Regions from separate parts of the Achromobacter pestifer genome, predicted to be linked through region 1. Evidence: predicted binding sites of a transcription regulator. Region 1 holds the regulator's gene; each other region holds the start of a gene.
The links. The regulator LexA, encoded in region 1, represses DNA repair genes until DNA is damaged. The targets are predictions, from matches to a motif close to ACTGTATNNNNATACAGT.
Positions count from the first base shown of each region.

Region 1 (5,746 bases):
GCGAGGAGGCGCAAGCCACCGCGCGCGCGGCGATTCGTTCCGAACTGCCCACTCCGGCTGAAATCAAGACTTTCCTCGACCAGTACGTCATTGGGCAGAACTCGCCCAAGCGCATGCTGGCCGTGGCCGTCTACAACCATTACAAGCGCATCCGCCACGGCGAGATCAAGGGCGACGAAGTCGAGCTCTCCAAGAGCAACATCATGCTGATCGGCCCCACCGGGTCGGGCAAGACGCTCCTGGCCCAGACCCTGGCGCGCATGCTGAACGTGCCCTTCGTCATGGCCGACGCCACCACGCTGACCGAAGCCGGTTACGTGGGCGAAGACGTCGAGAACATCATTCAGAAGTTGCTGCAGAACTGCAACTACGAAGTGGAAAAGGCGCAGCGCGCCATCATCTACATCGATGAAATCGACAAGATTTCCCGCAAGTCCGACAACCCGTCCATCACCCGCGACGTGTCGGGCGAGGGCGTGCAGCAGGCCTTGCTGAAACTGATCGAAGGCACGGTCGCTTCGGTGCCCCCGCAGGGCGGCCGCAAGCACCCGAACCAGGACTTCGTCCAGGTCGACACGACCAACATCCTGTTCATCGTGGGCGGCGCCTTCGATGGGCTGGAAAAGGTCATCCGCGACCGTACCGAGAAATCGGGCATCGGCTTTTCGGCCTCGGTGCGCGCCAAATCGGAACGCGGCGTGGGCGAGCTGTTCTCCGAGGTCGAGCCCGAAGACCTGATCAAGTTCGGCCTTATTCCCGAACTGGTCGGCCGCTTGCCGGTGGTCGCCACCCTGGACGAGCTGGACGAAGCGGCCCTGGTGCAGATCCTCACCGAGCCCAAGAACGCCTTGCTCAAGCAGTTCCAGAAGCTGTTCGCCATGGAAGGCGCCGAGCTCGACGTGCGTCCCGCCGCCCTGAAGGCCATCGCCCGCAAGGCGCTGCGCCGCAAGACGGGCGCGCGCGGTCTGCGTTCCATCATCGAGCAGGCCCTGCTCGACACCATGTATGACCTGCCTTCCCAGGGCAACGTCAAGCGCGTGGTGCTGGACGAGGGCGCGATCGAAGGCGAGGGCAAGCCATTGCTCATCTACGCCGACGAAGACGCGGCTTCAGATAAGCCAGAGCGCGGGGAAGTCCGCGACGCCGCAGCCTGATATTTCAAAAGAGCCCGTTCCTGTAACGGGTTTTTTTGCCTAAGGCGGATTCCCGGGTGCAAACACGCTTTTCCTGCAGGCGCGACGCTTGCATACTGAGGGTGCCGCCCGCGGTTTTTTTCAGCCTATGGGGGATCCAGGCGCCGAGATCTTGAATTTTCGGCTATTGTTCCCATAACAGACGTAACCGACGTGGATCGCCCGGGTATACCCGGATCTCCCGTCCCCGATACGCCGAGTCATACCGAGGAACCTCCTATGTCTGCCAGCCAGACCCTGCCTTCCGACCCGATCGACCTGCCCCTGCTCCCACTGCGCGACGTCGTGGTGTTTCCGCACATGGTCATCCCGCTGTTCGTCGGCCGTCCGCGCTCTATCCGCGCGCTCGAGGTTGCGATGGAAGCGGGCAAGAGCATCATGCTTGTGGCCCAGAAATCCGCCGGCAAGGATGATCCCACCCCTGAAGACGTCTACGAGATCGGCTGCGTGGCCGGCATCCTGCAGATGCTCAAGCTGCCCGACGGCACCGTCAAGGTGCTGGTCGAAGGCACCCAGCGCGCCCGTATCAACAGCATCGAGGACGCCGATTCGCATTTCACCTGCCAGGTGACGCCGATCGAACCGGATGCCATGCAAGGCTCCGAGACCGAAGCCCTGCGCCGCGCCATCGTCGCGCAGTTCGAGCAATACGTAAAACTGAACAAGAAGATCCCCCCGGAGATCCTGACCTCGCTGGCTGGCATCGATGATGCCGGACGCCTGGCCGACACGATCGCCGCGCATCTTCCCCTCAAGCTCGAGCAGAAGCAGAAGATGCTCGAGATCGTCGGCACCTCCGAGCGCCTCGAAGGCCTGCTCACGCAACTCGAAACCGAAATCGACATCCTCCAGGTCGAGAAGCGGATTCGCGGCCGCGTGAAGAAGCAGATGGAAAAGAGCCAGCGCGACTACTACCTGAATGAGCAGGTCAAGGCCATTCAGAAGGAGTTGGGCGAGGGCGAGGAAGGCGCGGACATCGAAGAGCTTGAAAAGAAGATCATCGCTGCCCACATGCCCAAAGAGGCGCGCAAGAAGGCCGATGGCGAGCTCAAGAAGCTCAAGCTCATGTCGCCCATGTCGGCCGAAGCCACCGTGGTGCGCAACTACATCGATACGCTCATCAACCTCCCCTGGAGGAAGAAGAGCAAGATCAACAATTCCATCAGCAACGCGGAAACGGTGCTGGACAACGACCACTACGGTCTGGAGAAGGTCAAGGAACGGATCCTGGAATATCTTGCCGTGCAACAGCGCGTGGACAAGGTGAAGGCGCCCATCCTGTGCCTGGTCGGCCCTCCTGGCGTGGGCAAGACCTCGCTCGGCCAATCCATCGCCAAGGCGACGAACCGCAAGTTCGTCCGCATGGCGCTGGGCGGCGTGCGCGACGAAGCCGAGATCCGCGGCCATCGCCGCACCTACATCGGCTCCATGCCCGGCAAGATCGTCCAGAACATGTCGAAGGTCGGCGTGCGCAATCCCTTGTTCCTGCTCGATGAAATCGACAAGCTGGGCATGGATTTCCGCGGCGATCCCTCGTCGGCGTTGCTGGAAGTACTGGATCCGGAACAGAACCACACGTTCCAGGACCACTACATCGAAGTCGACTTCGACCTGTCCGACGTCATGTTCGTGGCCACCAGCAACACGCTGAACATTCCGCCGGCCCTGCTGGACCGCATGGAAGTCATCCGTCTTTCCGGTTACACCGAGGAAGAGAAGATCCACATCGCCCGCGACCATCTGCTGCCCAAGCTGCTGAAGAACAACGGCGTGAAGGATAGTGAACTCTCGGTCGACGACAGCGCGCTGCGCGACATCGTGCGCTACTACACCCGCGAAGCCGGTGTGCGTGCGCTTGAACGCGAAGTGGGCAAGATCTGCCGCAAGGTCATCAAGCAGTTGCTGACCCAGAGCGACCGCGCCAAGGCCGAAGGCAAGGCTGCCGAGGTCAAGCCGGTGAACGTCACGGGCGACAACCTGAGCGATTTCCTGGGCGTGCGCCGCTACACCTTCGGCATGGCCGAAAAGGAAAACCAGATCGGTCAGGTCACGGGTCTGGCCTGGACGGAAGTCGGCGGCGATCTGCTGACGATCGAAGTCGCGGACATGCCTGGCAAGGGCGTCATTCAACGCACGGGTTCGCTGGGCGACGTGATGAAGGAATCGGTCGAGGCGGCCCGCACGGTGGTGCGTTCCCGCGCCCGCCGCCTGGGCTTTGCCGACAGCGTCTTCGAGAAGCACGACATGCACGTGCACGTGCCGGAAGGCGCGACGCCCAAGGACGGTCCGTCCGCGGGTATCGCGATCACCACGGCCATGGTGTCGGCCTTGTCGCGCATCCCGGTGCGTGCCGATGTCGCCATGACCGGCGAGATCACGCTGCGCGGCGAAGTCCTGCCCATCGGCGGCCTGAAGGAAAAGCTGCTCGCGGCTCACCGTGGCGGCATCAAGACGGTCTTGATCCCGGAAGAAAACGTCAAGGATTTGGCGGAGATCCCGGACAACGTCAAGAACCATCTTGAGATCGTGCCGGTGCGCTGGATCGACAAGGTCCTGGAACTGGCGTTGGAGCGTCTGCCGGAGCCCTTGGCCGAGGAAGAGGCGGTCAAGGAGCCCCTGGTGGCCAAGCCTACCGAACCCGGTTCGACCGATCCGGTGCTCAAGCACTGATGCACGCCCGGAGGACGCCGCCAGTACGGGGCGTTTTTCCAGGATGGGGCTTCCAACAAAAAACCCCGCCAGGAAAATTGGCGGGGTTTTTTTATGCTGCGGGCAGCGGGCCGGCGCCGCAGGCCTTTAGTGCAACGCGTGCGTGCGGATCAGGCCGACCGCGATGCCTTCCAACGCGAAATCCTGGCCTGCTTCGACCACGATGGGTTCAAAGTCGGGGTTTTCGGGCAGGAGTTCGATGTGGCCGTTCTGGCGCTGCAAGCGCTTGACCGTGACATCGTCGCCCAGACGGGCCACCACGATCTGGCCGTTGCGGGCTTCCGAGGCTTTCTTGACGGCGAGCAGGTCGCCTTCCAGGATGCCGGCGTCGCGCATGCTCATGCCGCGCACCTTGAGCAGGTAGTCGGGCGTTTGCGCGAATAGATTGGGGTCGACGCCGACCTCGCGTTCGACATGCTCGGCGGCCAGGATGGGGCTGCCAGCGGCCACGCGGCCAACCAGCGGCAGCAACAATTGCGCCAGGCCCGGCATGGGCAGCGAGCTTTGCGTGGGGGCAGGGGAGTTGTCCTTCAGGCGGATGCCACGGGAGGCTCCGGCCGTCAGTTCGATGGCGCCCTTGCGCGCCAGCGCCTTGAGGTGATCTTCCGCCGCATTGGGGGAACGGAAACCCAGGGCCAGGGCAATCTCGGCGCGGGTTGGCGGAAAGCCGGTGCGCGCGACGGTCTGCCTGATGAGGTCCAGGATTTGTTGTTGGCGATCAGTGAGTTTGCTGGCCATGGCGATGATCCGGTGCTAGCGGACTGTACATATATACAGCGCCATTCTGGGGGACGCAGCGCAAAAAAGCAAGCTATGGGGCCGCCGCCGCGCCAAAGCCAAGGTGACGGCAGGCCGGTCAGGATGTCCCGGATCGGACGCACCCGGCGAAATCGGCCGCGGCCGGCCGTTGGAAAGCCATGTGCTTACGGCTCCATGGCACGGCCGGGCCTGGACGATGCCGCGTCTGCTACTCCGGCTTGATTCCGGCCGCGTCGATGACGCCGCGCCACTTTTGGGTCTCGGATTCGATATAACCCTGCAATTCCTCCGGACGGGTGGCTTTGATCGTGATGGCTTTGTCTTCGAGCTTGCGGATGATGTCGGGTTTGGCCAGCGCTTTCAGCAAGGCGGAACTCAGCACCGACAGTCGGTCGGCCGGAATGCCGGCTGGGCCCATGACGCTGACCCAGGCGTCTACGCTCATGTTCTTCACGCCCAGTTCCTCGGCGGTGGGCACGTCGGGCAGTTCCTTGATGCGCGTGGTGCTGGTGATGGCCAGCGCCCGCACTTTGCCCGACTGCACCAGGCTCAGGGCCGCGGGCAGATTGTCGAACCCGAGGTCGACGTGACCGCCCATCAGGGCGGTCAACGCCGGCCCGCTGCCTGAGAAGGGAATGTGCTGCATTTTTGCGTCCGTCAGGATCTTGAAGTATTCGCCGGTCATGTGCGGCGATGTGCCGGTCCCGGGGCTGGAGTAGGACAGTTGCCGCAGCGTTGCATCGGCGACCAGGGTGCGCAGGTCCTGATACTTCGAATCGGCATTGACCAGCACCAGATTGGTGTAGAAGCCAACCTCGCCGATCATGGTGAAATCCTTGATGGGGTCGAAATTCAGCTCCTTGCGCAACAGCGGGTTGATCACGTTGGTGGCTACGGTACCCAGGAAGATGGTGTAGCCGTCGGGCTTGGCGTGTGCGACCGACGAGGCGCCGATAGTGCCGCCAGCGCCCGCCTTGTTTTCGACGACCACGGCCTGTCCCAGTTCGCGCGATAGGCCCTCGGCCAATACCCGCGCGACGATATCCGTCGAGCCTCCCGGCGGAAACCCGACCACGAAGCGGATA
Region 1 covers NZ_CP053985.1:5,412,523-5,418,268, forward strand. The annotation lists gene clpX (ATP-dependent Clp protease ATP-binding subunit ClpX) at 1-1,154, shown strand, start outside; gene lon (endopeptidase La) at 1,413-3,863, shown strand; gene lexA (transcriptional repressor LexA) at 3,990-4,640, opposite strand; gene FOC84_RS25730 (Bug family tripartite tricarboxylate transporter substrate binding protein) at 4,870-5,746, opposite strand, start outside.

Region 2 (5,746 bases), 460 kb from region 1:
TAACCTTCGTACGGCACGATCTGGTAGGCCGTGTGCGTGAAGTTGTCCAGCTGCGCGGAGACCGCGGCCTTGATCTTCGGGTGCAGGTGGCCCGTGTTCAGGACGGCGATGCCGCCTGCGAAATCGATGTATTCCTTGCCATTGGCGTCCCACAGGGTGGCGTTTTCGGCGCGCACCGCGTAGAAGTCGCACATGACGCCGACGCCGCGGGGCGTGGCCAGGGAACGGCGGGTATTCAGGTCCTGATTCTTCATCTCAGCCTCGAAGAGCATGATGGGCGGGAAAACCTTATTTAATGCTACGATGGCCCCATTTGTGGGAACCACTTTTATAAATCAGGTAGAACCAATTGCGGTCCATAGTCGGTGACTTGCTGCAACTGCGGCTGACGGACGGCTCCAGCGAGCCCATGAACAAGCGGCTGTACCGCGGCATCCGGGAAGCCATCCTGGACGGAGCCATTGCGGCGGACTCGCGCCTGCCCGCCTCGCGCGACCTGGCGGCCGAACTCGGCATCGCCCGCAACACCGTGGTCCACGTCTACAGCCAGCTGCTGGCCGAAGGCTACACCCGCAGCCGCCAGGGCAACGGCACCTTCGTCAATGCCTCGGTCCCCGATTCCTACCTGGATAGCGGCCGGCGCAAGCGCCAGCCGCCGCCCGCGCAGCCGCGCCCGGCGCTGTCGCCGCGCGGCGCCGCCATCGTCGACAGCGTGTCCGCGTCGCCCTACCAATGGGGCGCCTTCATGCCCGGCGTGCCTGACCTGACCGAGTTCCCGCACAAGAAGTTCGGCCGAATTTTCAGCGCGCTGTGGCGCAATCCCTCGCCCGATCTGCTGACCTACGCCTACGGCGGCGGGCTGCCGGCCCTGCGCGAGGCGCTGGCGCAGCATCTGGCGCTGACCCGCTCGATCGATTGCGATCCCGAGCAGATCATCATCACCGAGGGCTCGCATCAGGCCATCGACCTGACCACCCGCATCCTGGGCGAGGCCGGCGAGACCGCCTGGGTCGAAGATCCGGGCTATTGGGGGGCGCGTACCGTGCTGCAGGCCAACGGCCTGCACACCGTGCACCTGCCGGTGGACGAGGAGGGCATGCGCCTGCCGGAGACCGTGGGCACGCCGCCGCGCTTCATCTTCGTCACGCCGTCGCACCAGTATCCGCTGGGGCCGGTCATGTCGCTGACGCGCCGGCGCCAGTTGCTGGCGGTGGCGCGGCAAAGCGGCAGCTGGATCATCGAGGACGACTACGACAGCGAATTCCGCTTCTCCGGCCGGCCGATCGCCTCGCTGCTGGGGCTTGAGCCGGACGCGCCGGTGATCTACATGGGCACCTTCAGCAAGACCTTGTACCCGGGCCTGCGGGTAGGCTATCTGGTGCTGCCCAAGACCCTGACCGCCGCGTTCCAGGCGGCGCACGCCGAGCTCTACCGCGAAGGCCACCTGATGACGCACGCGGCCCTGGCCACGTTCATCTCGGAAGGCCACTACGCTGCCCACATCCGCCGCATGCGCATGTTGTACGGACGCCGCCGCGCCATGCTGGTCAACCTGATCGAGCGGCGGCTGGGGCCGGATTGGCTGCATCGCGACGCCAGCATGGCGGGGCTGCATCTGGTGTTGACGCTGCCGCAGGACATGGACGACCTGCGCGTGGTGGACGTGGCGCGCGGCAAGGGCGTGTTGACGCGCGCGCTGTCGCGCTACTACGTCAACGACGAGGGCCGCCGGCCCGGCCTGTTGCTGGGCTACGCCTGCGTGCCCGAGCACGACATCGCGCGCAAGTTCGAGGTGCTGCTGGAAAGCCTGAACGAAGTGGCGCGCGCGCCCGCGGCGCTGGCGGCGTCAGGCGGGCGCTAGCGCCGCCGCGAAAGCCGCGGCGTTGCGCATGCCCTGGTCTTCGAAGTTGGTATTGAACACTGCGTGCGCCTGGGCGCTTTGCGCCGCCAGCCGCGCAAAGCGCTCGGCCAGTTCGGCCAGTTCCTGTTCCGAGTATTCGTACTGGAAGCGGCTCGAGGACGCGGCGCCCGACACGTTCCAGGTGGCCGTGTTGCGCCCATGCAGGCGCAGCAGCGTCAGCTCCGGGTGGGTGCATTCCCAGACGGCGGGTACGGTGTTGTCAAAGCCTTGGGGGCTGTCGACCACCGTATGCGCCACGCCAAGATCACGTTCGAAGGCCAGGGTGTCGGCAGTGGCGGCCGGCGACTCGAACCAGCTGCGGTGGCGGAACTCCACGGACACCAGATGTTCCTCCATGCGCCGCGCGCAGTCGGCGACCCGCGCCCGCCCGCGCGCATCGCGCCGGATCCAGGGTGGAAACTGGAAATGCACCGCGCCCAGCTTGCCGGCCATGCGCAGTGGTTCCAGCGCAAGCGGGTAGCGGCGCCAGAGTTCGTCGCGCAGGTCCGCGGGCATCTGGTCGTGGTAGATGACGGGCTCGGGCCAGTCGGGCAATTCGCGCCGGATGTCCGCGGGCAGCGCGGACAGCGGCGTCTGGTGGCCGGTGAATAGCCGGAAGGCCTTGATATTGAAGACGAAATCGTCCGGCGTGCGCTGCGCCCACAAGTAGGCGTTTTCGGCCGTGGGCATGGCGTAGTAGCTGGAATCGACCTCGGCCATGGGGAAGCGCGAGGCATAGAAGCGCAGCCGCGCTTCGGCGCTGCGGACCTCGAGCGGGTAGAAGCGGCCGCAAGCCAGCAGGGTGGGGTCGGTCCAGGAGGCGGTGCCGGTCAAGAGGCGCATGGCCACGGGCAAATCAGACTTTATTGAAAAAATTCTGTATAAATATACAGTGTTCATCCGAAGCCCGGCAATGTCCGGGCTCGCCGTTTTCAGCGGCTGCAATGCTGCGGCCCCGCCCCATGTCCGACCAAACCGATACGTCCTCCCCGTCCGCCGAGCGCCCCGATCCCCTGGCCGATCTCAATCCCGCCCAACGCGAGGCCGCCGAGTTCGGCGTGGCCGGCGCGCCGGGCGACGACGGCCCCCTGCTGGTGATCGCCGGGGCCGGCTCGGGCAAGACCAATACGCTGGCCCATCGGGTCGCGCATCTGATCCTGAACGGCGCCGATCCCCAGCGCATGCTGCTGTTGACCTTCTCGCGCCGCGCGGCGCTGGAAATGGAGCGGCGCGTGGGCTCGGTGCTGCAGCGGGTGATGAGGCTGCGCGCCACCCAGCAAGCGCCGTCGCTGCCTTGGGCCGGCACCTTCCATGCCATCGGCGCGCGTCTGCTGCGCGATTGCGCGCAACGCATCGGCCTGTCCGAAGCCTTCACCATCCATGATCGCGGCGACGCCGAGGACCTGATGGGCATGGTGCGCCACGAGCTGGGCCTGTCGTCCACCAAGTCGCGCTTTCCGCTCAAAGGCACCTGCCTGGCCATTTACTCGCGCGTGGTCAACAGCCAGACGCCGGTGGCCGACGTGCTGAAGACTTCCTTCCCCTGGTGCGCCCAATGGGAAGACGAACTCAAGAACCTGTTCCGCGCCTACGTCGCGGCCAAGCAGGACCAGCAGGTGCTGGACTATGACGATCTGCTGCTCTATTGGGCCGAAATGATGGGCGATCCCGGTATCGCCGCGGACGTGGGGGCGCGCTTCGACCATGTGCTGGTCGACGAATACCAGGACACCAACCGCCTGCAATCCGCCATCCTGATGGCAATGAAACCCGACGGCCGCGGCCTGACGGTGGTGGGCGACGATGCCCAGTCCATCTATTCGTTCCGCGCGGCCACGGTGCGCAATATCCTGGACTTTCCGGGGCAGTTCCCGACGCCGGCGCGCGTCATCACGCTGGACCGCAATTACCGCTCCACCCAGCCCATCCTTAACGCGTCCAACGCCGTGATCGGCCTGGCCACGGAGCGCTACGCCAAGGACCTGTGGACCGACCGCCAATCCTCCCAACTGCCTGAGCTGGTGACGGTCAGCGACGAAGCCGGCCAGGCGCGCTGGGTGGCCGACCAGGTGCTGGCGCAGCGCGAGGGCGGGGCCACGCTCAAGTCGCAGGCGGCGCTGTTCCGCACCGCCAGCCACAGCGCCGCGCTGGAACTGGAGCTGACCCGGCGCAACATTCCCTTCGTCAAATTCGGCGGCCTGCGCTTCCTGGAGGCCGCGCACGTGAAGGACCTGCTGTCGCTGCTGCGCTGGGCGGAGAATCCGCGCGGCCGCATGGCGGGCTTTCGCGTGGCGCAGCTGCTGCCGGGCATCGGGCCCGCCACGGCCGGCAAACTGATGGACGCCATGTCGGCCTCGGCCGAGCCCTTGCGCGCGCTGCGTGAATTCAAGCCGGGCGCGGCGGCGCAGGAAGAGTGGGGCGCCTTCGCCGATACTTATGCGGCCTTGTGCGATCCCGCGCTGAAATGGCCGGCCGACGTGGACCTGGCCTTGCGCTGGTACGGCGCCCAGCTGGAACGCCTGTACGACGATGCGCGCGTGCGCCGCGCGGACCTGGACCAGCTGGCGCGCATCGCCGCGGGCTACGGCACGCGCGAACGCTTCCTGACCGAGCTGACGCTGGATCCGCCGGACGCCACCAGCGACGAGTCCGGCGCGCCGCATCGCGACGAGGATTACATGATCCTGTCCACCATCCATTCCGCCAAGGGCCAGGAATGGAAGGCGGTCTACGTCCTGAACGTGGTGGACGGCTGCATCCCGTCCGACATGAGCACCGGCACGGCCGAGGAAATCGAGGAAGAGCGCCGCCTGCTGTACGTGGCGATGACGCGTGCCAAGGAGCGCCTGCAGCTCATCGTGCCGCAGCGGTTCTATGTACACCAGCAGACCGGCATGGGCGACCGGCACGTCTATGGATCGCGCACGCGCTACATCACCAATGCGATGCTGCCGCTGTTCGACCACCTGCCCAAGCCGCCGGAGCTGCCCGAGGGACGCGGCATGCCCAAGGCGCCGCAGGCGCCCAGCGTGGACGTGGCCAAGCGGGTGCGCAACCTGTTCTCGTAGGCTGGGCTATCATCGCCCGATATATAAGCTGTCCAGCAGGGATCGCATTGCAAAAGGGTGTTTATGGCTACTGAAGAACAGGCCGCCGACGACTCGAAGAGAGAGGTCGTCGCATCGATCGCCTATGTGAACGGACGGCGGGACCGCGAGGTTCCCATCGACGAAGTCGCCCAGTACGTCAGCCAGGACCACGGCATGCTGTGGATCGGCCTGCGCAATCCGCGCCCGGAAATGCTGGCCAAGGTCGCCAGCGAACTCGGCGCCTGCGACAAGAACCAGGAAGAAATGCTGGAGTCCCACCGGCGGCCGAAGATCATCGACTACGGCAACATGATCCTGATCGTCGCCATCACGGTGGAGGTCGAGGCCGAGCGCCCCATCTTCGGCGAGACCCAGTTCCTTATCGGCGACGGTTTCCTGGTCACGGTGCGGCGCGGCGCCACCGCCGGCCACAGTCCCTTGCGCGAACGTCTGGAAGCCTCGCCCGACCTGCTCAAGCGCGGCAGCGATTATGTGGCCTCGGAGTTGCTGGATTGGCTGGTGGACCGCTATGTGGCCGCGGCCGGCAAGATCGAATCCGTGGTCGAAGGCGCCGAGCAGAAGCTGCTGATCCGCGGCGCCAAGGACTCCGACATCCGCAGGCTGTACCGCCAGCGTCGCGACCTGCTGCGCATCCACACGGTGGTGTCGCCGCTGGCCGAGATCTGCCGCCGCCTGGCGCGGGTCGAGATGTCGGCGGTGGACGAACACGCCCGTCCGTACTTCGGCGAGGTGGCCG
Region 2 covers NZ_CP053985.1:4,952,550-4,958,295, forward strand. The annotation lists gene FOC84_RS23515 (4-aminobutyrate--2-oxoglutarate transaminase) at 1-254, opposite strand, end outside; gene FOC84_RS23520 (PLP-dependent aminotransferase family protein) at 350-1,861, shown strand; gene FOC84_RS23525 (DUF72 domain-containing protein) at 1,847-2,743, opposite strand; gene FOC84_RS23530 (ATP-dependent helicase) at 2,863-4,968, shown strand; gene FOC84_RS23535 (magnesium and cobalt transport protein CorA) at 5,032-5,746, shown strand, end outside.
Region 2: a site for LexA is predicted at 2,777-2,794, ahead of FOC84_RS23530 (ATP-dependent helicase). Genes of this name have one in related genera too.

Region 3 (5,746 bases), 2.1 Mb from region 1:
CTGCCGTCGTAGTTGGGCACGAAGTCCACGGTGCCCTCGTCCAGCTCGTCCAGCAGCAGCTTGGCGATGGGCGTCAGGCGGGCTTCGGTGTATCGCATGGCGGCGGCGTTGTCGCCGTCGCGCGAACCGAAGTTGCCCTGGCCGTCGATCAGCGGATAGCGCAGGGAGAAGTCCTGCGCCATCCGCACCATCGCGTCATAGGCGGCCTGGTCGCCATGAGGATGGTATTTGCCCAGCACGTCGCCCACGACGCGCGCGGACTTCACGGGCTTGGCGCCGGCGGCCAGCCCCATCGCCTGCATGGCGTACAGGATGCGGCGCTGCACGGGTTTCTGCCCGTCGCCCACGTCCGGCAGGGCGCGGCCGCGCACCACGGAAACCGCGTAGTCCAGGTAGGCCTGCTCCGCGTAGCGCGCCAGGGTGATGGCGGCGTCGCCATCGCCGCCGCCATCGCCGCCAGGCGGGTTGGAATCGAACAAACCGGGTTGATTGCTGTCGGTCATGATGTATTCAGGTAGACAATTTCATCGAAACGGCGTCAAAGCGCCTGCGCGGACGACATCAACTGCGTGTCCGCGACATGCGCGCGCAACTGGGCCCGCACCGCATCCAGCGTGGCGGCATCCTGCCCGCGCTTGGGGATGATCACGCCTTGCAAGGTGCCGAGAATGACATAGAGATGCTCCGGGGTTTCCTCGACCCGCCGCACATCGGACCAGTCCATGCGTCCGGAGGCGGTGGAAGTGGTATCCGTGATGCCCTCAGCGCCGAAATCCAGCTGATGGCGGCCCAGGAACAACTCGTCGGGCTGCCTTTTCAGCATGCGGCGCGTGTTCATCCTGACCAGCGACGGCAGGACGTACTCGTAGGCCAGCGCCAGCAGCGCCAGGATGCCCAGGCCCACCGCCAGCCCCTGGAAGTACACGGGCAGGATCCGCCCCCAGTTCGGCATATTGCCGTCCCAGGTCTGCCAGATCAGGTAGGCCAGCAAGGCCACGATCATCAGGACCGCGAAACGCAGATGCGAGCGATAGCGGCGGCGGCGCAGCTCCGGCCGCCTGTACACATAAGCGGCGAAATCGGCGTAGTCGTCGGCCGTCATCTGGACGTCCATGCGGGCCGAGCCGGGCGCGGACGCGGCCATCAGATGTCCAGCTCCGCCAGATTGCCCTTCTCTTCGATCCAGGCGCGGCGCTGCGAGGACTCGCCCTTGCCCATCAGCATGTCGAACATGCGGGTGGTGTCTTCGGGCGTCTGGTCGCCGTAGCCCACGGGCAGCAGGCGGCGCGTATCCGGGTTCATGGTGGTTTCCCAGAGCTGCTCGGGATTCATTTCACCCAGGCCCTTGAAGCGGCTGACGGCCCATGCGCCTTCACGCGCGCCTTCCTTGCGCAACTTGTCTTGCGCGGCCTCGAGCTCGCCTTCGTCCAGGCAGTAGATCTTGCGCGCCGGACGCTTGCCCTGCGCCGGCACGTCCAGGCGAAACAGCGGCGGCTTGGCCACGAACACGTTGCCGGCCTCGACCAGCTTGGGGAAGTGCTTGTAGAACAGCGTCAGCAGCAGCACCTGGATATGCGAGCCGTCGACGTCGGCGTCGGACAGGATGCAGATGCGGCCGTAGCGCAGGCCCGACAGGTCCGGCGTGTCGCCGGGGCCGTGCGGGTCCACGCCGATGGCGACGGAAATGTCATGGATCTCGTTGTTGGCGAAGAGCCGGTCGCGGTCCACTTCCCAGGAATTGAGCACCTTGCCGCGCAGCGGCAGGATGGCCTGGAATTCCTTGTCGCGGCCCATCTTGGCGGAACCGCCCGCGGAGTCGCCCTCGACCAGGAAGACTTCGGTGCGGGTCGCGTCGCTGGACTCGCAATCGGTCAGCTTGCCCGGCAGCACGGCCACGCCCGAGCTCTTGCGCTTTTCGACCTTCTGGGCCGAGCGCTGGCGCGCCTGGGCCTGGCGGATGGCCAGTTCGGCCAGCTTCTTGCCGTACTCGACGTTGCTGTGCAGCCACAGGTCCAGCGCGCTCTTGGAAAAGCCGCCGACCAGGCGCACCGCATCGCGGCTGTTGAGCCGTTCCTTGATCTGGCCCTGGAATTGCGGGTCCAGCACCTTGGCCGACAGCACGAAGCTGGCGCGCGCGAACACGTCTTCGGGCAGCAGCTTGACGCCCTTGGGCAGCAGGCTGTGCAGCTCGGCGAAGCCCTTGACCGCGCCGAACAGGCCTTCGCGCAGGCCGGATTCATGAGTGCCGCCAGCAGGCGTTGGAATCAGGTTTACGTACGACTCGCGCATCGCGTTGCCGTCTTCAGTCCAGGCCACCACCCACTGGGCGCCCTCGCCTTCGGCGAAGTTCTCGTGGTCGGCGCCCGCGTATTGCGCACCCTCGAAGAACGGCACCATCAGCTCCGCCCCCGACAGCGCTTCCGACAGGTAGCCGCGCAGGCCGTCCTGATACTGCCAGGTCTTGGTGTCGCCCGTTTTTTCATTGACCAGGGACACCTTCGCCCCGGGCAGCAGCACGGCCTTGCTGCGCAAGAGGTGCGTCAACTCGCCCAGCGGAATATTGGGGCTGTCGAAATACTTGGGATCCGGCCAGACACGCACGCGGGTGCCGGACTTCTTGCGGCCGCCCTGATCGTAGGGCGCCAGGGGCTCGGCCACGTCGCCGCCCTTGAAAACCAGACGGTTTACCGCGCCATCGCGCCACACCACCACCTCGAGCCGCGTGGCCAGGGCGTTGGTGACGGACACGCCGACGCCGTGCAGGCCGCCGGAGAAGGCGTAGGCGCCGCCGCCCGCCTTGTCGAACTTGCCGCCGGCGTGCAGGCGGGTGAACACCAGCTCCACCACGGGAGCGTGCTCTTCGGGATGCAGGCCGACGGGAATGCCGCGGCCGTCATCCTCGACGGAAACGCTGCCGTCGATATGCAGCGTGACCTGGATCTGCTTGCAGTAACCGGCCAAGGCCTCGTCTGCGGCGTTATCAATGACCTCCTGCACGACGTGCAGGGGGTTTTCGGTTCGGGTGTACATGCCCGGGCGCTGGCGCACGGGCTCCAGTCCCTTCAGGACGCGAATGGACGCCTCGGTGTAACGTGGAGTGGCCAAGTTATCCCCAACATCTGTGGAAAAAAACCGACATTTTACGGATAAGCCTAGATTCTGCGCGGCTCCCAGTGGGATGAGCACGACCTGAGCAGCTCCAAATTCGGTAGGATGATGACAGTCACAGCCAGCGCATCGGGGCGGAACGGCCCGGATCGCGACAACTGCGCCGCAACATCCTACACAAATCCTGCAACTCCTGTTGTTATTAACAGTGGTATGCCTGGTGTTATTGACAGTGGTATGCTTGAGGCCGTCCACAAACAAGAACAACGGCAAGGCGCGTCCCTTTTTACGCGCCTTTTGCTGCCGAACCGAGAATCACCATCATGAGCGACCAAATCAAGAACGTCAGTGACGCCAGCTTCGATGCCGATGTGTTGAAATCCGGCCAGCCGGTGCTGGTGGACTACTGGGCTGCCTGGTGTGGCCCCTGCAAGATGATTGCCCCGATCCTGGAAGAAGTCGCCACGGAGTACGCTGGCCGCCTGACGATCGCCAAGCTGAACGTCGACGAAAACCAGGGCACCGCCACCAAGTACGGCATCCGCGGCATTCCCACCCTTATGCTCTTTAAAGACGGCCAAGCCGCCGCCACCAAAGTTGGCGCGCTGTCGAAGTCGCAACTGACCGCATTCCTGGACGGCGCGCTGTAAGCCGCGTGCCGTGAACGAAGGCGCCGCCCTCGGGGCGGCGCTCATTCAATACCGCGTGTGCCCGTCCGTGGCGCGCCGCCAGAACTCTCCTTCACTCTCCCCCAAAATCCCACCGCGATGCACCTCAACGAACTGAAGGCGCTGCACGTCTCGCAGCTGCTGGAAATGGCCGCCGGCCTGGAAATCGAGAACGCCAACCGCCTGCGCAAGCAGGAGCTGATGTTCGCCATCATGAAACGGCGCGCCAAGCAAGGCGAGCAGATCTTCGGCGACGGCGTCCTCGAAGTCCTGCCTGACGGCTTTGGCTTCCTGCGCTCGCCCGAGACCTCGTATCTGGCCAGCACGGACGACATCTACATCTCGCCCTCGCAGATCCGCCGCTTCAACCTGCACACCGGCGATTCGATCGAAGGCGAAGTGCGCACGCCCAAGGACGGCGAGCGCTATTTCGCCCTGGTGAAGGTGGACAAGGTCAACGGCGTGGCGCCGGAAGCGATCAAGCATCGCATCATGTTCGAAAACCTGACGCCGCTGCACCCGAACCGCAACATGCGCCTGGAACGCGACATCAAGAGCGAGGAAAACCTCACGGGCCGCATTCTCGACGTCTTCGCCCCCATCGGCATGGGCCAGCGCGGCCTGATCGTCGCCAGCCCGAAGTCCGGCAAGACGGTGATGATGCAGCACATCGCGCACGCCATCACCACCAACTATCCCGACGCGGTCATGATCGTCCTGCTGGTGGACGAGCGCCCCGAGGAAGTGACTGAAATGCAGCGCACGGTGCGCGGCGAAGTGGTGGCCTCGACCTTCGACGAACCCGCCACCCGCCACGTGCAGGTCGCGGAAATGGTCATCGAAAAGGCCAAGCGCCTGGTCGAAATGAAGAAGGACGTCGTGATCCTGCTGGACTCGATCACCCGTCTGGCCCGCGCCTACAACACCGTGGTGCCGGCCTCCGGCAAGGTGCTGACCGGCGGCGTGGACGCCAACGCGCTGCAACGCCCCAAGCGCTTCTTCGGCGCCGCCCGCAACCTGGAAGAAGGCGGTTCGCTGACCATCCTGGGCACGGCGCTGATCGAAACCGGCAGCCGCATGGATGAAGTCATCTATGAAGAATTCAAGGGCACCGGCAACTCCGAAGTCCACCTCGAGCGTCGCCTGGCTGAAAAGCGCGTCTACCCGTCGATCAACCTGAACAAGTCCGGCACCCGCCGCGAAGAGCTGCTGATCGCCCCGGACCTGCTGCAGAAGGTCTGGGTGCTGCGCAAGTTCATCCACGACATGGACGAAGTCCAGTCCATGGAATTCATCCTGGACAAGATGCGCGCCACCAAGACCAACGCCGAATTCTTCGACATGATGAAGAAGAAGTAAGCCGTGTCGCGGTCCGCGGCGCCTGCGCCTCGGACCCGGCCATGAAAAACGCCCTGGGCGCCAAGCGCGCTCCAGGGCGTTTTTCATGGAACGAACGGGCCGCCTGCGCGGCTCACTGCCCCCCCATGAACTCCTCCAGAGTGCCGGGCTGCGGCGCCGGGCGCGGCGTCTGCTTGTCGCCCACCGGCTTGCCGGACGCGTCTATCGGCTCGATCTTGGGATCGTCCCAGCTACCGGTGACGGCGTATTCCATGGTCATGGCCCGCGCCAGCGGCTGCTTCAGCAGCCATTGCGTCACGAAGGCCCCCAGGCCGATCAGCGGATTGACCGCCAGCGCCGTCACCATGGCCGCGCCGCTGGCGTCCAGGTTGGGAATCACCACCGCCTTCATGTCCCAGCGCTCGCGGATGATGTTCACGCCGCCCGCCAGCACGATCGTCGCCACCGGTCCGTTGATCTTGTAGCCCTCGGTCGAGATCGTGCCGTCGGCTACCTTGACCTTGCCGCGGATGGTGTCGAAGGGGAAGCCATCGCGCAGCAGATTGGTGGGATTCACGTCCAGCCGCGCCAGCCGCTGCAGCGATTGCAGGGACAGCAGCTCCAGCAGCCGC
Region 3 covers NZ_CP053985.1:393,799-399,544, forward strand. The annotation lists gene parC (DNA topoisomerase IV subunit A) at 1-503, opposite strand, end outside; gene FOC84_RS02250 (YcxB family protein) at 539-1,144, opposite strand; gene FOC84_RS02255 (DNA topoisomerase IV subunit B) at 1,144-3,105, opposite strand; gene trxA (thioredoxin TrxA) at 3,432-3,758, shown strand; gene rho (transcription termination factor Rho) at 3,876-5,135, shown strand; gene FOC84_RS02270 (YhdP family protein) at 5,248-5,746, opposite strand, start outside.
Region 3: a site for LexA is predicted at 3,301-3,318, ahead of FOC84_RS02255 (DNA topoisomerase IV subunit B). Genes of this name have one in related genera too.

Region 4 (5,746 bases), 480 kb from region 1:
GGTATCGCGCAGCACGCTGCGCGGGCGGTAGGAGATGACCACGGCGGTGAGCGCGGCGCGGTCGCGGCCGTATTTGCGGTAGATGTACTGGATGACTTCTTCGCGGCGCTGATGCTCGAAGTCCACGTCGATGTCGGGCGGCTCGTTGCGTTCCTTGCTGATGAAGCGTTCGAACAGGTTGTTGCCGCGCACCGGATCCACTTCGGTGATGCCCAGGCAGTAGCAGACCGCGGAGTTGGCGGCGGAGCCGCGGCCCTGGCACAGGATGCCTGCCCCGCGGGCGTACTGGACGATGTCGTAGACCGTGAGGAAATAGGCTTCGTAGTGCAGGTCCGTGATCAGGGCCAGCTCTTTTTCGATCTGCGTGGTGACGCTGTCCGGCGTGCCGGACGGAAAGCGGCGGGCGGCCCCGGCCAGGGTTTCCTGGCGCAGATAGGTCGCCGGCGTGTGGCCTCGCGGAATGATTTCGTCCGGGTATTCGTAGCGCAGCTCGTCCAATGAGAAGGCGCAGCGGCGGGCCACGGCCAGCGTCTGGGCCAGCGCCTGCGGGGGATACAGGTTGGCCAGCCGCATGCGCGTGCGCAGGTGCTGTTCGGCGTTGCCGGACAGTTCGTAGCCGCATTGCGACACCGGCTGGCGGGTGCGGATGCCGGTCAGCGTGTCGTGCAGCGGCTTGCGCGAACGCAGGTGCATCTGCACCTGGCCCAGCGCCACGATGGGCAGGTCCGCGGCCTGCGCGGCGTGTTCGACCGCGGCGCGGTGCAGGTCGTCGCGCGAGCGGTGCAGCAGGGTCAGCCCCACCCAGGCGCGATGGGGGAAGACGCGCGCCAGCCAGCGCGCCTGCTCGGACATGCGGTCGGCGTCGGTGCCGTAGGCGGGACTCAGGATGGCCAGGCATTCGGGCAGGTGTTGCAGATGGGCGTAGCCCGAGGGCGGGTCGGTGAGGTCTTCGGGCGCCAGTCGGTATTCGCCCTTGGGCGCGCGGGTGCGGGCCAGGGTGATCAGTTCGGACAGGTTGCCGTAGCCCTCGCGCGTCTGCGCCAGCAGGGTCAGGCCCAGCGGCGCGGCGTCGGGCGCGGCGCGCAGTTCGAAGGTGGCGCCGATGAGGAGCGGCAGCTTGCGGGCGCGGGCCTCCACGTGGGCGCGGACCACGCCTGCCAGCGAGCATTCGTCGGTGATGGCGAGCGCGGCGTAGCCAAGTTCAGCGGCGCGGTCGATCAGTTCCTCGGGGTGCGAAGCGCCCTGCAGGAAAGAGAAATTGGACTGGCATTGCAGCTCGGCATAGCCGGGCAGCTGGGCCAGGATGCCGGGGGTGTCGTCGTCGTCCATGCGCATGCCGCTTCAGGCGTAGAGCCCATGCAGGAACCAGCGGGCGTGTTCGTCGTCGCGCTCGCGGTAGATCCAGTAGCGCGCGGCGGCGGCGTCCTCGGCGACGAAATAGTCGCGCACGGTCAGGGCCGGGTCCCACCAGCCGCTTTCGATGCGTTCCGGGCCGCGCATCAGCCGCAGCGCCTGGCCGCCGTACTGCGGCCGGTGGCCGGACAGCTTCAAGGGGAGCGGCGGGTCCAGCAGCCAGAAGGGCCGGTCCAGCAGGGCGGGCAGGGGCGCGGGGCGCTGGGGCGGAGACAGCGCGTCGCCCCAGGCGTTGGCGGCCTCGGGGCGGTGGTCGGGCACCGGGTGGGCATGGCGCACCTGATCGCGGCCCAGCCGCGCCACCAGCAGGTCCAGCAGCCGGGCATGGTCGGCGGGCGTGCCGCCGGGCTCGGGGAACAGGGTGGTGCTGGCGGCGGGCTGCTCGACCGTGTCGGGCGCCAGCAGCGCCACGGCGATCACGGGCGCTTCCAGGGTGAAACGGGCCAGCTTTTCCCGCAGCAAGTGGAGGATCTGCGGCGCCTGCCAGACTGGCTGGGCCAGGGCCAGCTCCAGTTCGGTGGGCGGCCGGGCGTGGCGGCCGCGTTCGTGTTCCATGCTGAGCACCACGCGGCGCACGGCCAGTTGCCGGGCGCTGAGCCAGCCGCCCAATTGTTCGGCCAGCCGGCGCGCCACCGCCAGCACCGCGTCGGTGTGTTCGACGTAGTCGGTGAGTTCGATGCGCCGCGAGAACTGGTGCGGCGGCTCGATCCAGCGATGCAGTTCGGGCGCCAGGCCGTAGGCGGCGTCCAGGGCCTGCAGCAGTTCAGGCGCGCTGCGCCGCTGCAGGCCCGCGCGCGGCAGGGCGCGCAGGTCCGCCAGGGTATGGCAGCCGATGTCGTCGAGCCAGTCGCGGCGGGCCTGCGCCTGCGGCAGCAAGGAGAGCGGCAGGGCGTCCAGCCGCCGGGTCAACGTGGGCAGCGTCAGGGTGCGCCGGGGCGCGCGCCGGCCGGGGCTGCGCGCCAGCAGCCAGGCGCCGGCGGCGGTCGGCGCCATGCCGAGCGAGACGCGCAGGTCCAGCGCCCGCAGCGTGGCGGCCACCCGACGGTGCAGGGCTTTGGGGCCGCGGAAGAACATCAGGCTGGCGCCCACGTTCAGGAGCAGGGTGTCGCCGTCGGCCAGGGCGACTTCGGGGGTGTATTGCAGCAGCGCCAGCGCCGCGCCCTGCAAGGCTTCGGCCTCGGCCTGGACATCGCGGGGCAGCAGTTCGACCCCGGGGGCGATGGCGGCCGCGCCGGCGCGGCGCATGCCCGGCTTGACGCCGGCCCGGCGGGCGGCGGGCGTCAGGGCGGCGACGCGTTCCTGTTCCAGGACCGCGAACGCCTGCCCCTCAAGCGGCCAGTGCGGGCGCAGTGCGTCCAGCGGCAGGCAGCGCAGGAAGGCGGCGATCCAGAGGCGCATGGCGGGGAGTAACAGGAGTGGTGACGCCGGTGTCCAGGCCCACGTACAGCGGCGTGTCGCAGGCAGGCCCGCGGCGCTTGAGGATGTGGACGGACAGGCCGCCCGCAGCCGGCGCGAGCGCCAGCCGCAAGGGCGCGGGCGTGGCGTTCTGCGCCGCGCTGCTGGGGCGCACGGCGATGAACAGCAGGTCGCTGGCCTGGGCGGCCAGGTGCAGGCGGCGCAGGGATTCGGGGCGCACATGGGGCAGCCAGCAGATCAGCGCGCCGCAGCTGCCGTTCTTCAGGATCTGTTCGGCGGCCCAGAGCGCGTCCACGGGTTTTTCAGGCGCCACCCAGAGCAATTGGCGCGGATCCAGCCGCCAGCTCATCCAGCTGGCGATGTGGGGCGCGTGCGGCGGCTGCACCAGCGCAATGGCGCGGCGTGTTTCCAGTTGGGCCAGCGCCGGACGCAGCAGGCGGATTTCTCCGATGCCGGGGTGCGGGACCAGCAATTCGTTCAGGGAACCCAGCGGCCAGCCGCCGTCCGGCAGCTCGGCGGACAGCGCGGCATGCCCGGTGGGCAGGGTGCGGGCGGCGCCTTGGGCCAACTGGGTGGCGCGCCACAACGCGGGATGGATACGTTCTGGGGACTGCATGGCAATCGGTTCCTGGATGGCAGGAACCGGGGTAGTGGCCGATGCGTCATTATAGCTGTATGTATATACAGTAGTTAAAAGGGGCGGAGCGCGCCGCGAATAGTTTTGCGCCGGTAACGCGGTAGCCCAAAAGAAAACCCACCCGTACACCTTTCGATGCAGAGGGGTGGGCCGTGTTGGATACGATTCTAGTCGTGTCCGGGCATACGGATCAAGACTAAACCCGCGCGCTTTCTACCGTAGATACCGAGGGTTGCACACCCGCCGCGCGATCCAGATCCAGCCCATAAAACCGCATATCCTCATACCGGATCCAGTGCGACTTTCGCACCAGCCGGTGGCCGATCCACAAAGCCAGGAACAGCGGGATCGCCAGGTAGGTGGAGATCACGCCGATCCAGTCGATGCGGTCTTGCAGGAAGGCCTGGTAGTTCTGGCCCAGCGTGACCAGCAGGCACAGCACAAAGGCGAGCAGCGGGCCGAAGGGGAACAGGCCGGCCTTGTAGGGCAGGTCGGCGGTGTCGTAGCCGTGCTTCACATAGCCCTGGCGGAAGCGGTAATGGCTGACCGCGATGCTCAGCCACACGATGAACTCGGTCATGCCGGCGAAGTTCAGCAGCCAGATGTAGACGGCCTTGGGGCTATACACCAGGCTGAACAGGCACAGGCAGGCCAGCAGCGCGGTGGCCATCAGCGCGTACAGCGGCACGCCGCTGCGGGTCACGCGCCGGAACACGGCGGGCGCCTGGCCTTCCGCCGCCATGTTGAACAGCATCCGCGTTGCCGCGTACATGCCGGAATTGCCGGCCGACAGCACCGAGGTCAGGATCACGGCGTTCATCACGGTGGCCGCCGACAGTAGCCCGGCGTGCTGGAACACCAGCGTGAAGGGGCTGACGGCGATGTCTTCCACTTCGTTGCGCAGCAGTTGCGGGTCGGTATAGGGCAGCAGCAGGCCGATGATCAGGATGGCCAGCACGTAGAACAGCAGGATGCGCCAGAATACGTGGTTGATCGCGCGCGGCACGTTGCGGCGGGGATTCTCGGATTCGCCGGCGGCCACGGCCACCAGTTCCGTGCCCTGGAACGAATAGGCCACCACCATCGCCACGCCCACCCAGGTGGCCGCATTGCCCACGAAGGGCGCATCGCCGACCGACCAGTTGACCAGGCCCACGGGCGTGCCGCTGTGGATGATGCCGACCAGCATCGCCAGCCCGACGCCGATGAAGCACAGCACGGCGACGACCTTGATGATGGCGAACCAGTATTCGGCCTCGCCGAAGCTGCGCGCGGAAAAGGCGTTCAGGCCGAAGGTCAGGGCCAGGAAGAGCACGCTCCATATCCAGCCCGGCGTGTCGGGGAACCAGTACGCCATGACCAGTTGCGCGGCCACCACGTCCACCGCCACCACCGTGGCCCAGCTGATCCAGAAGTTCCAGCCCAGCGCGAAGCCGAAGCCCCCATCCACATAGCGCGAGGCATAGGTGCAGAAGGAACCCGATACCGGCATGAAGGTAGCCAGTTCGCCCAGGCTGGTCATGATGAAGTAGACCATCAGGCCGATGGCCAGGTAGACCATCAGCGCGCCGCCCGGTCCGGCCTGGGCGATGGCGGCGCCGGAGGCCACGAACAGGCCGGTGCCGATGGCTCCGCCCAACGCTATCATCGTGAGGTGGCGCGCCTTGAGCACGCGATGCAGCTGGTTCTGGCCGGCAGGCGTGGCGCCGGATTCTGTTGTCGGAGTTTGCATTGCTGGGGTAGGAGGTTGCCGCGGCGGCGGACCATCAGGCACGGGCATGCGGGCCTGCCCGCCGGGCAACGCCGCGCAAGCCAGCCGGTCCGTGGCGGTGCGGCAAAGGTTGCTTCAAGGCGCGCATTTTACAATGCAGCTATTCCGGGGCCGTTTGGCGGCCCCAGCCAGCACGGAGCGGTTTCATGGCGTCTTCCACTTCTATCGAATTCCTTCCCGATGCCGGCGTCGACGTGCGCCAGCTGTTCATCTTGCTGCACGGCGTGGGCGGCACCCCCGACGACATGGAGCCGCTGGCAAAAGCCGTGCGCGCGGCGTTCCCGAGCGCGGCGGTGCTGGTGCCCCAGGGTTTCGAGCCCTTCGACGGCGGCGGCGAGGGCCGGCAATGGTTCTCGGTGCGCGGCGTGACCGAGGAAAACCGGCCCGAGCGCGTGGCGCGGGCGCTGCCGCCCCTGGAAGCCTATATGCGCGAGGCGCAGGCGCGTTTCGGCCTGCTGCAATCGGACACGGCGCTGGCGGGCTTTTCGCAGGGCGCCATCATGGCGCTG
Region 4 covers NZ_CP053985.1:5,895,674-5,901,419, forward strand. The annotation lists gene FOC84_RS27850 (error-prone DNA polymerase) at 1-1,335, opposite strand, end outside; gene FOC84_RS27855 (Y-family DNA polymerase) at 1,342-2,811, opposite strand; gene imuA (translesion DNA synthesis-associated protein ImuA) at 2,741-3,445, opposite strand; gene FOC84_RS27865 (amino acid permease) at 3,663-5,198, opposite strand; gene ypfH (esterase) at 5,384-5,746, shown strand, end outside.
Region 4: a site for LexA is predicted at 3,500-3,517, ahead of imuA (translesion DNA synthesis-associated protein ImuA). Genes of this name have one in related genera too.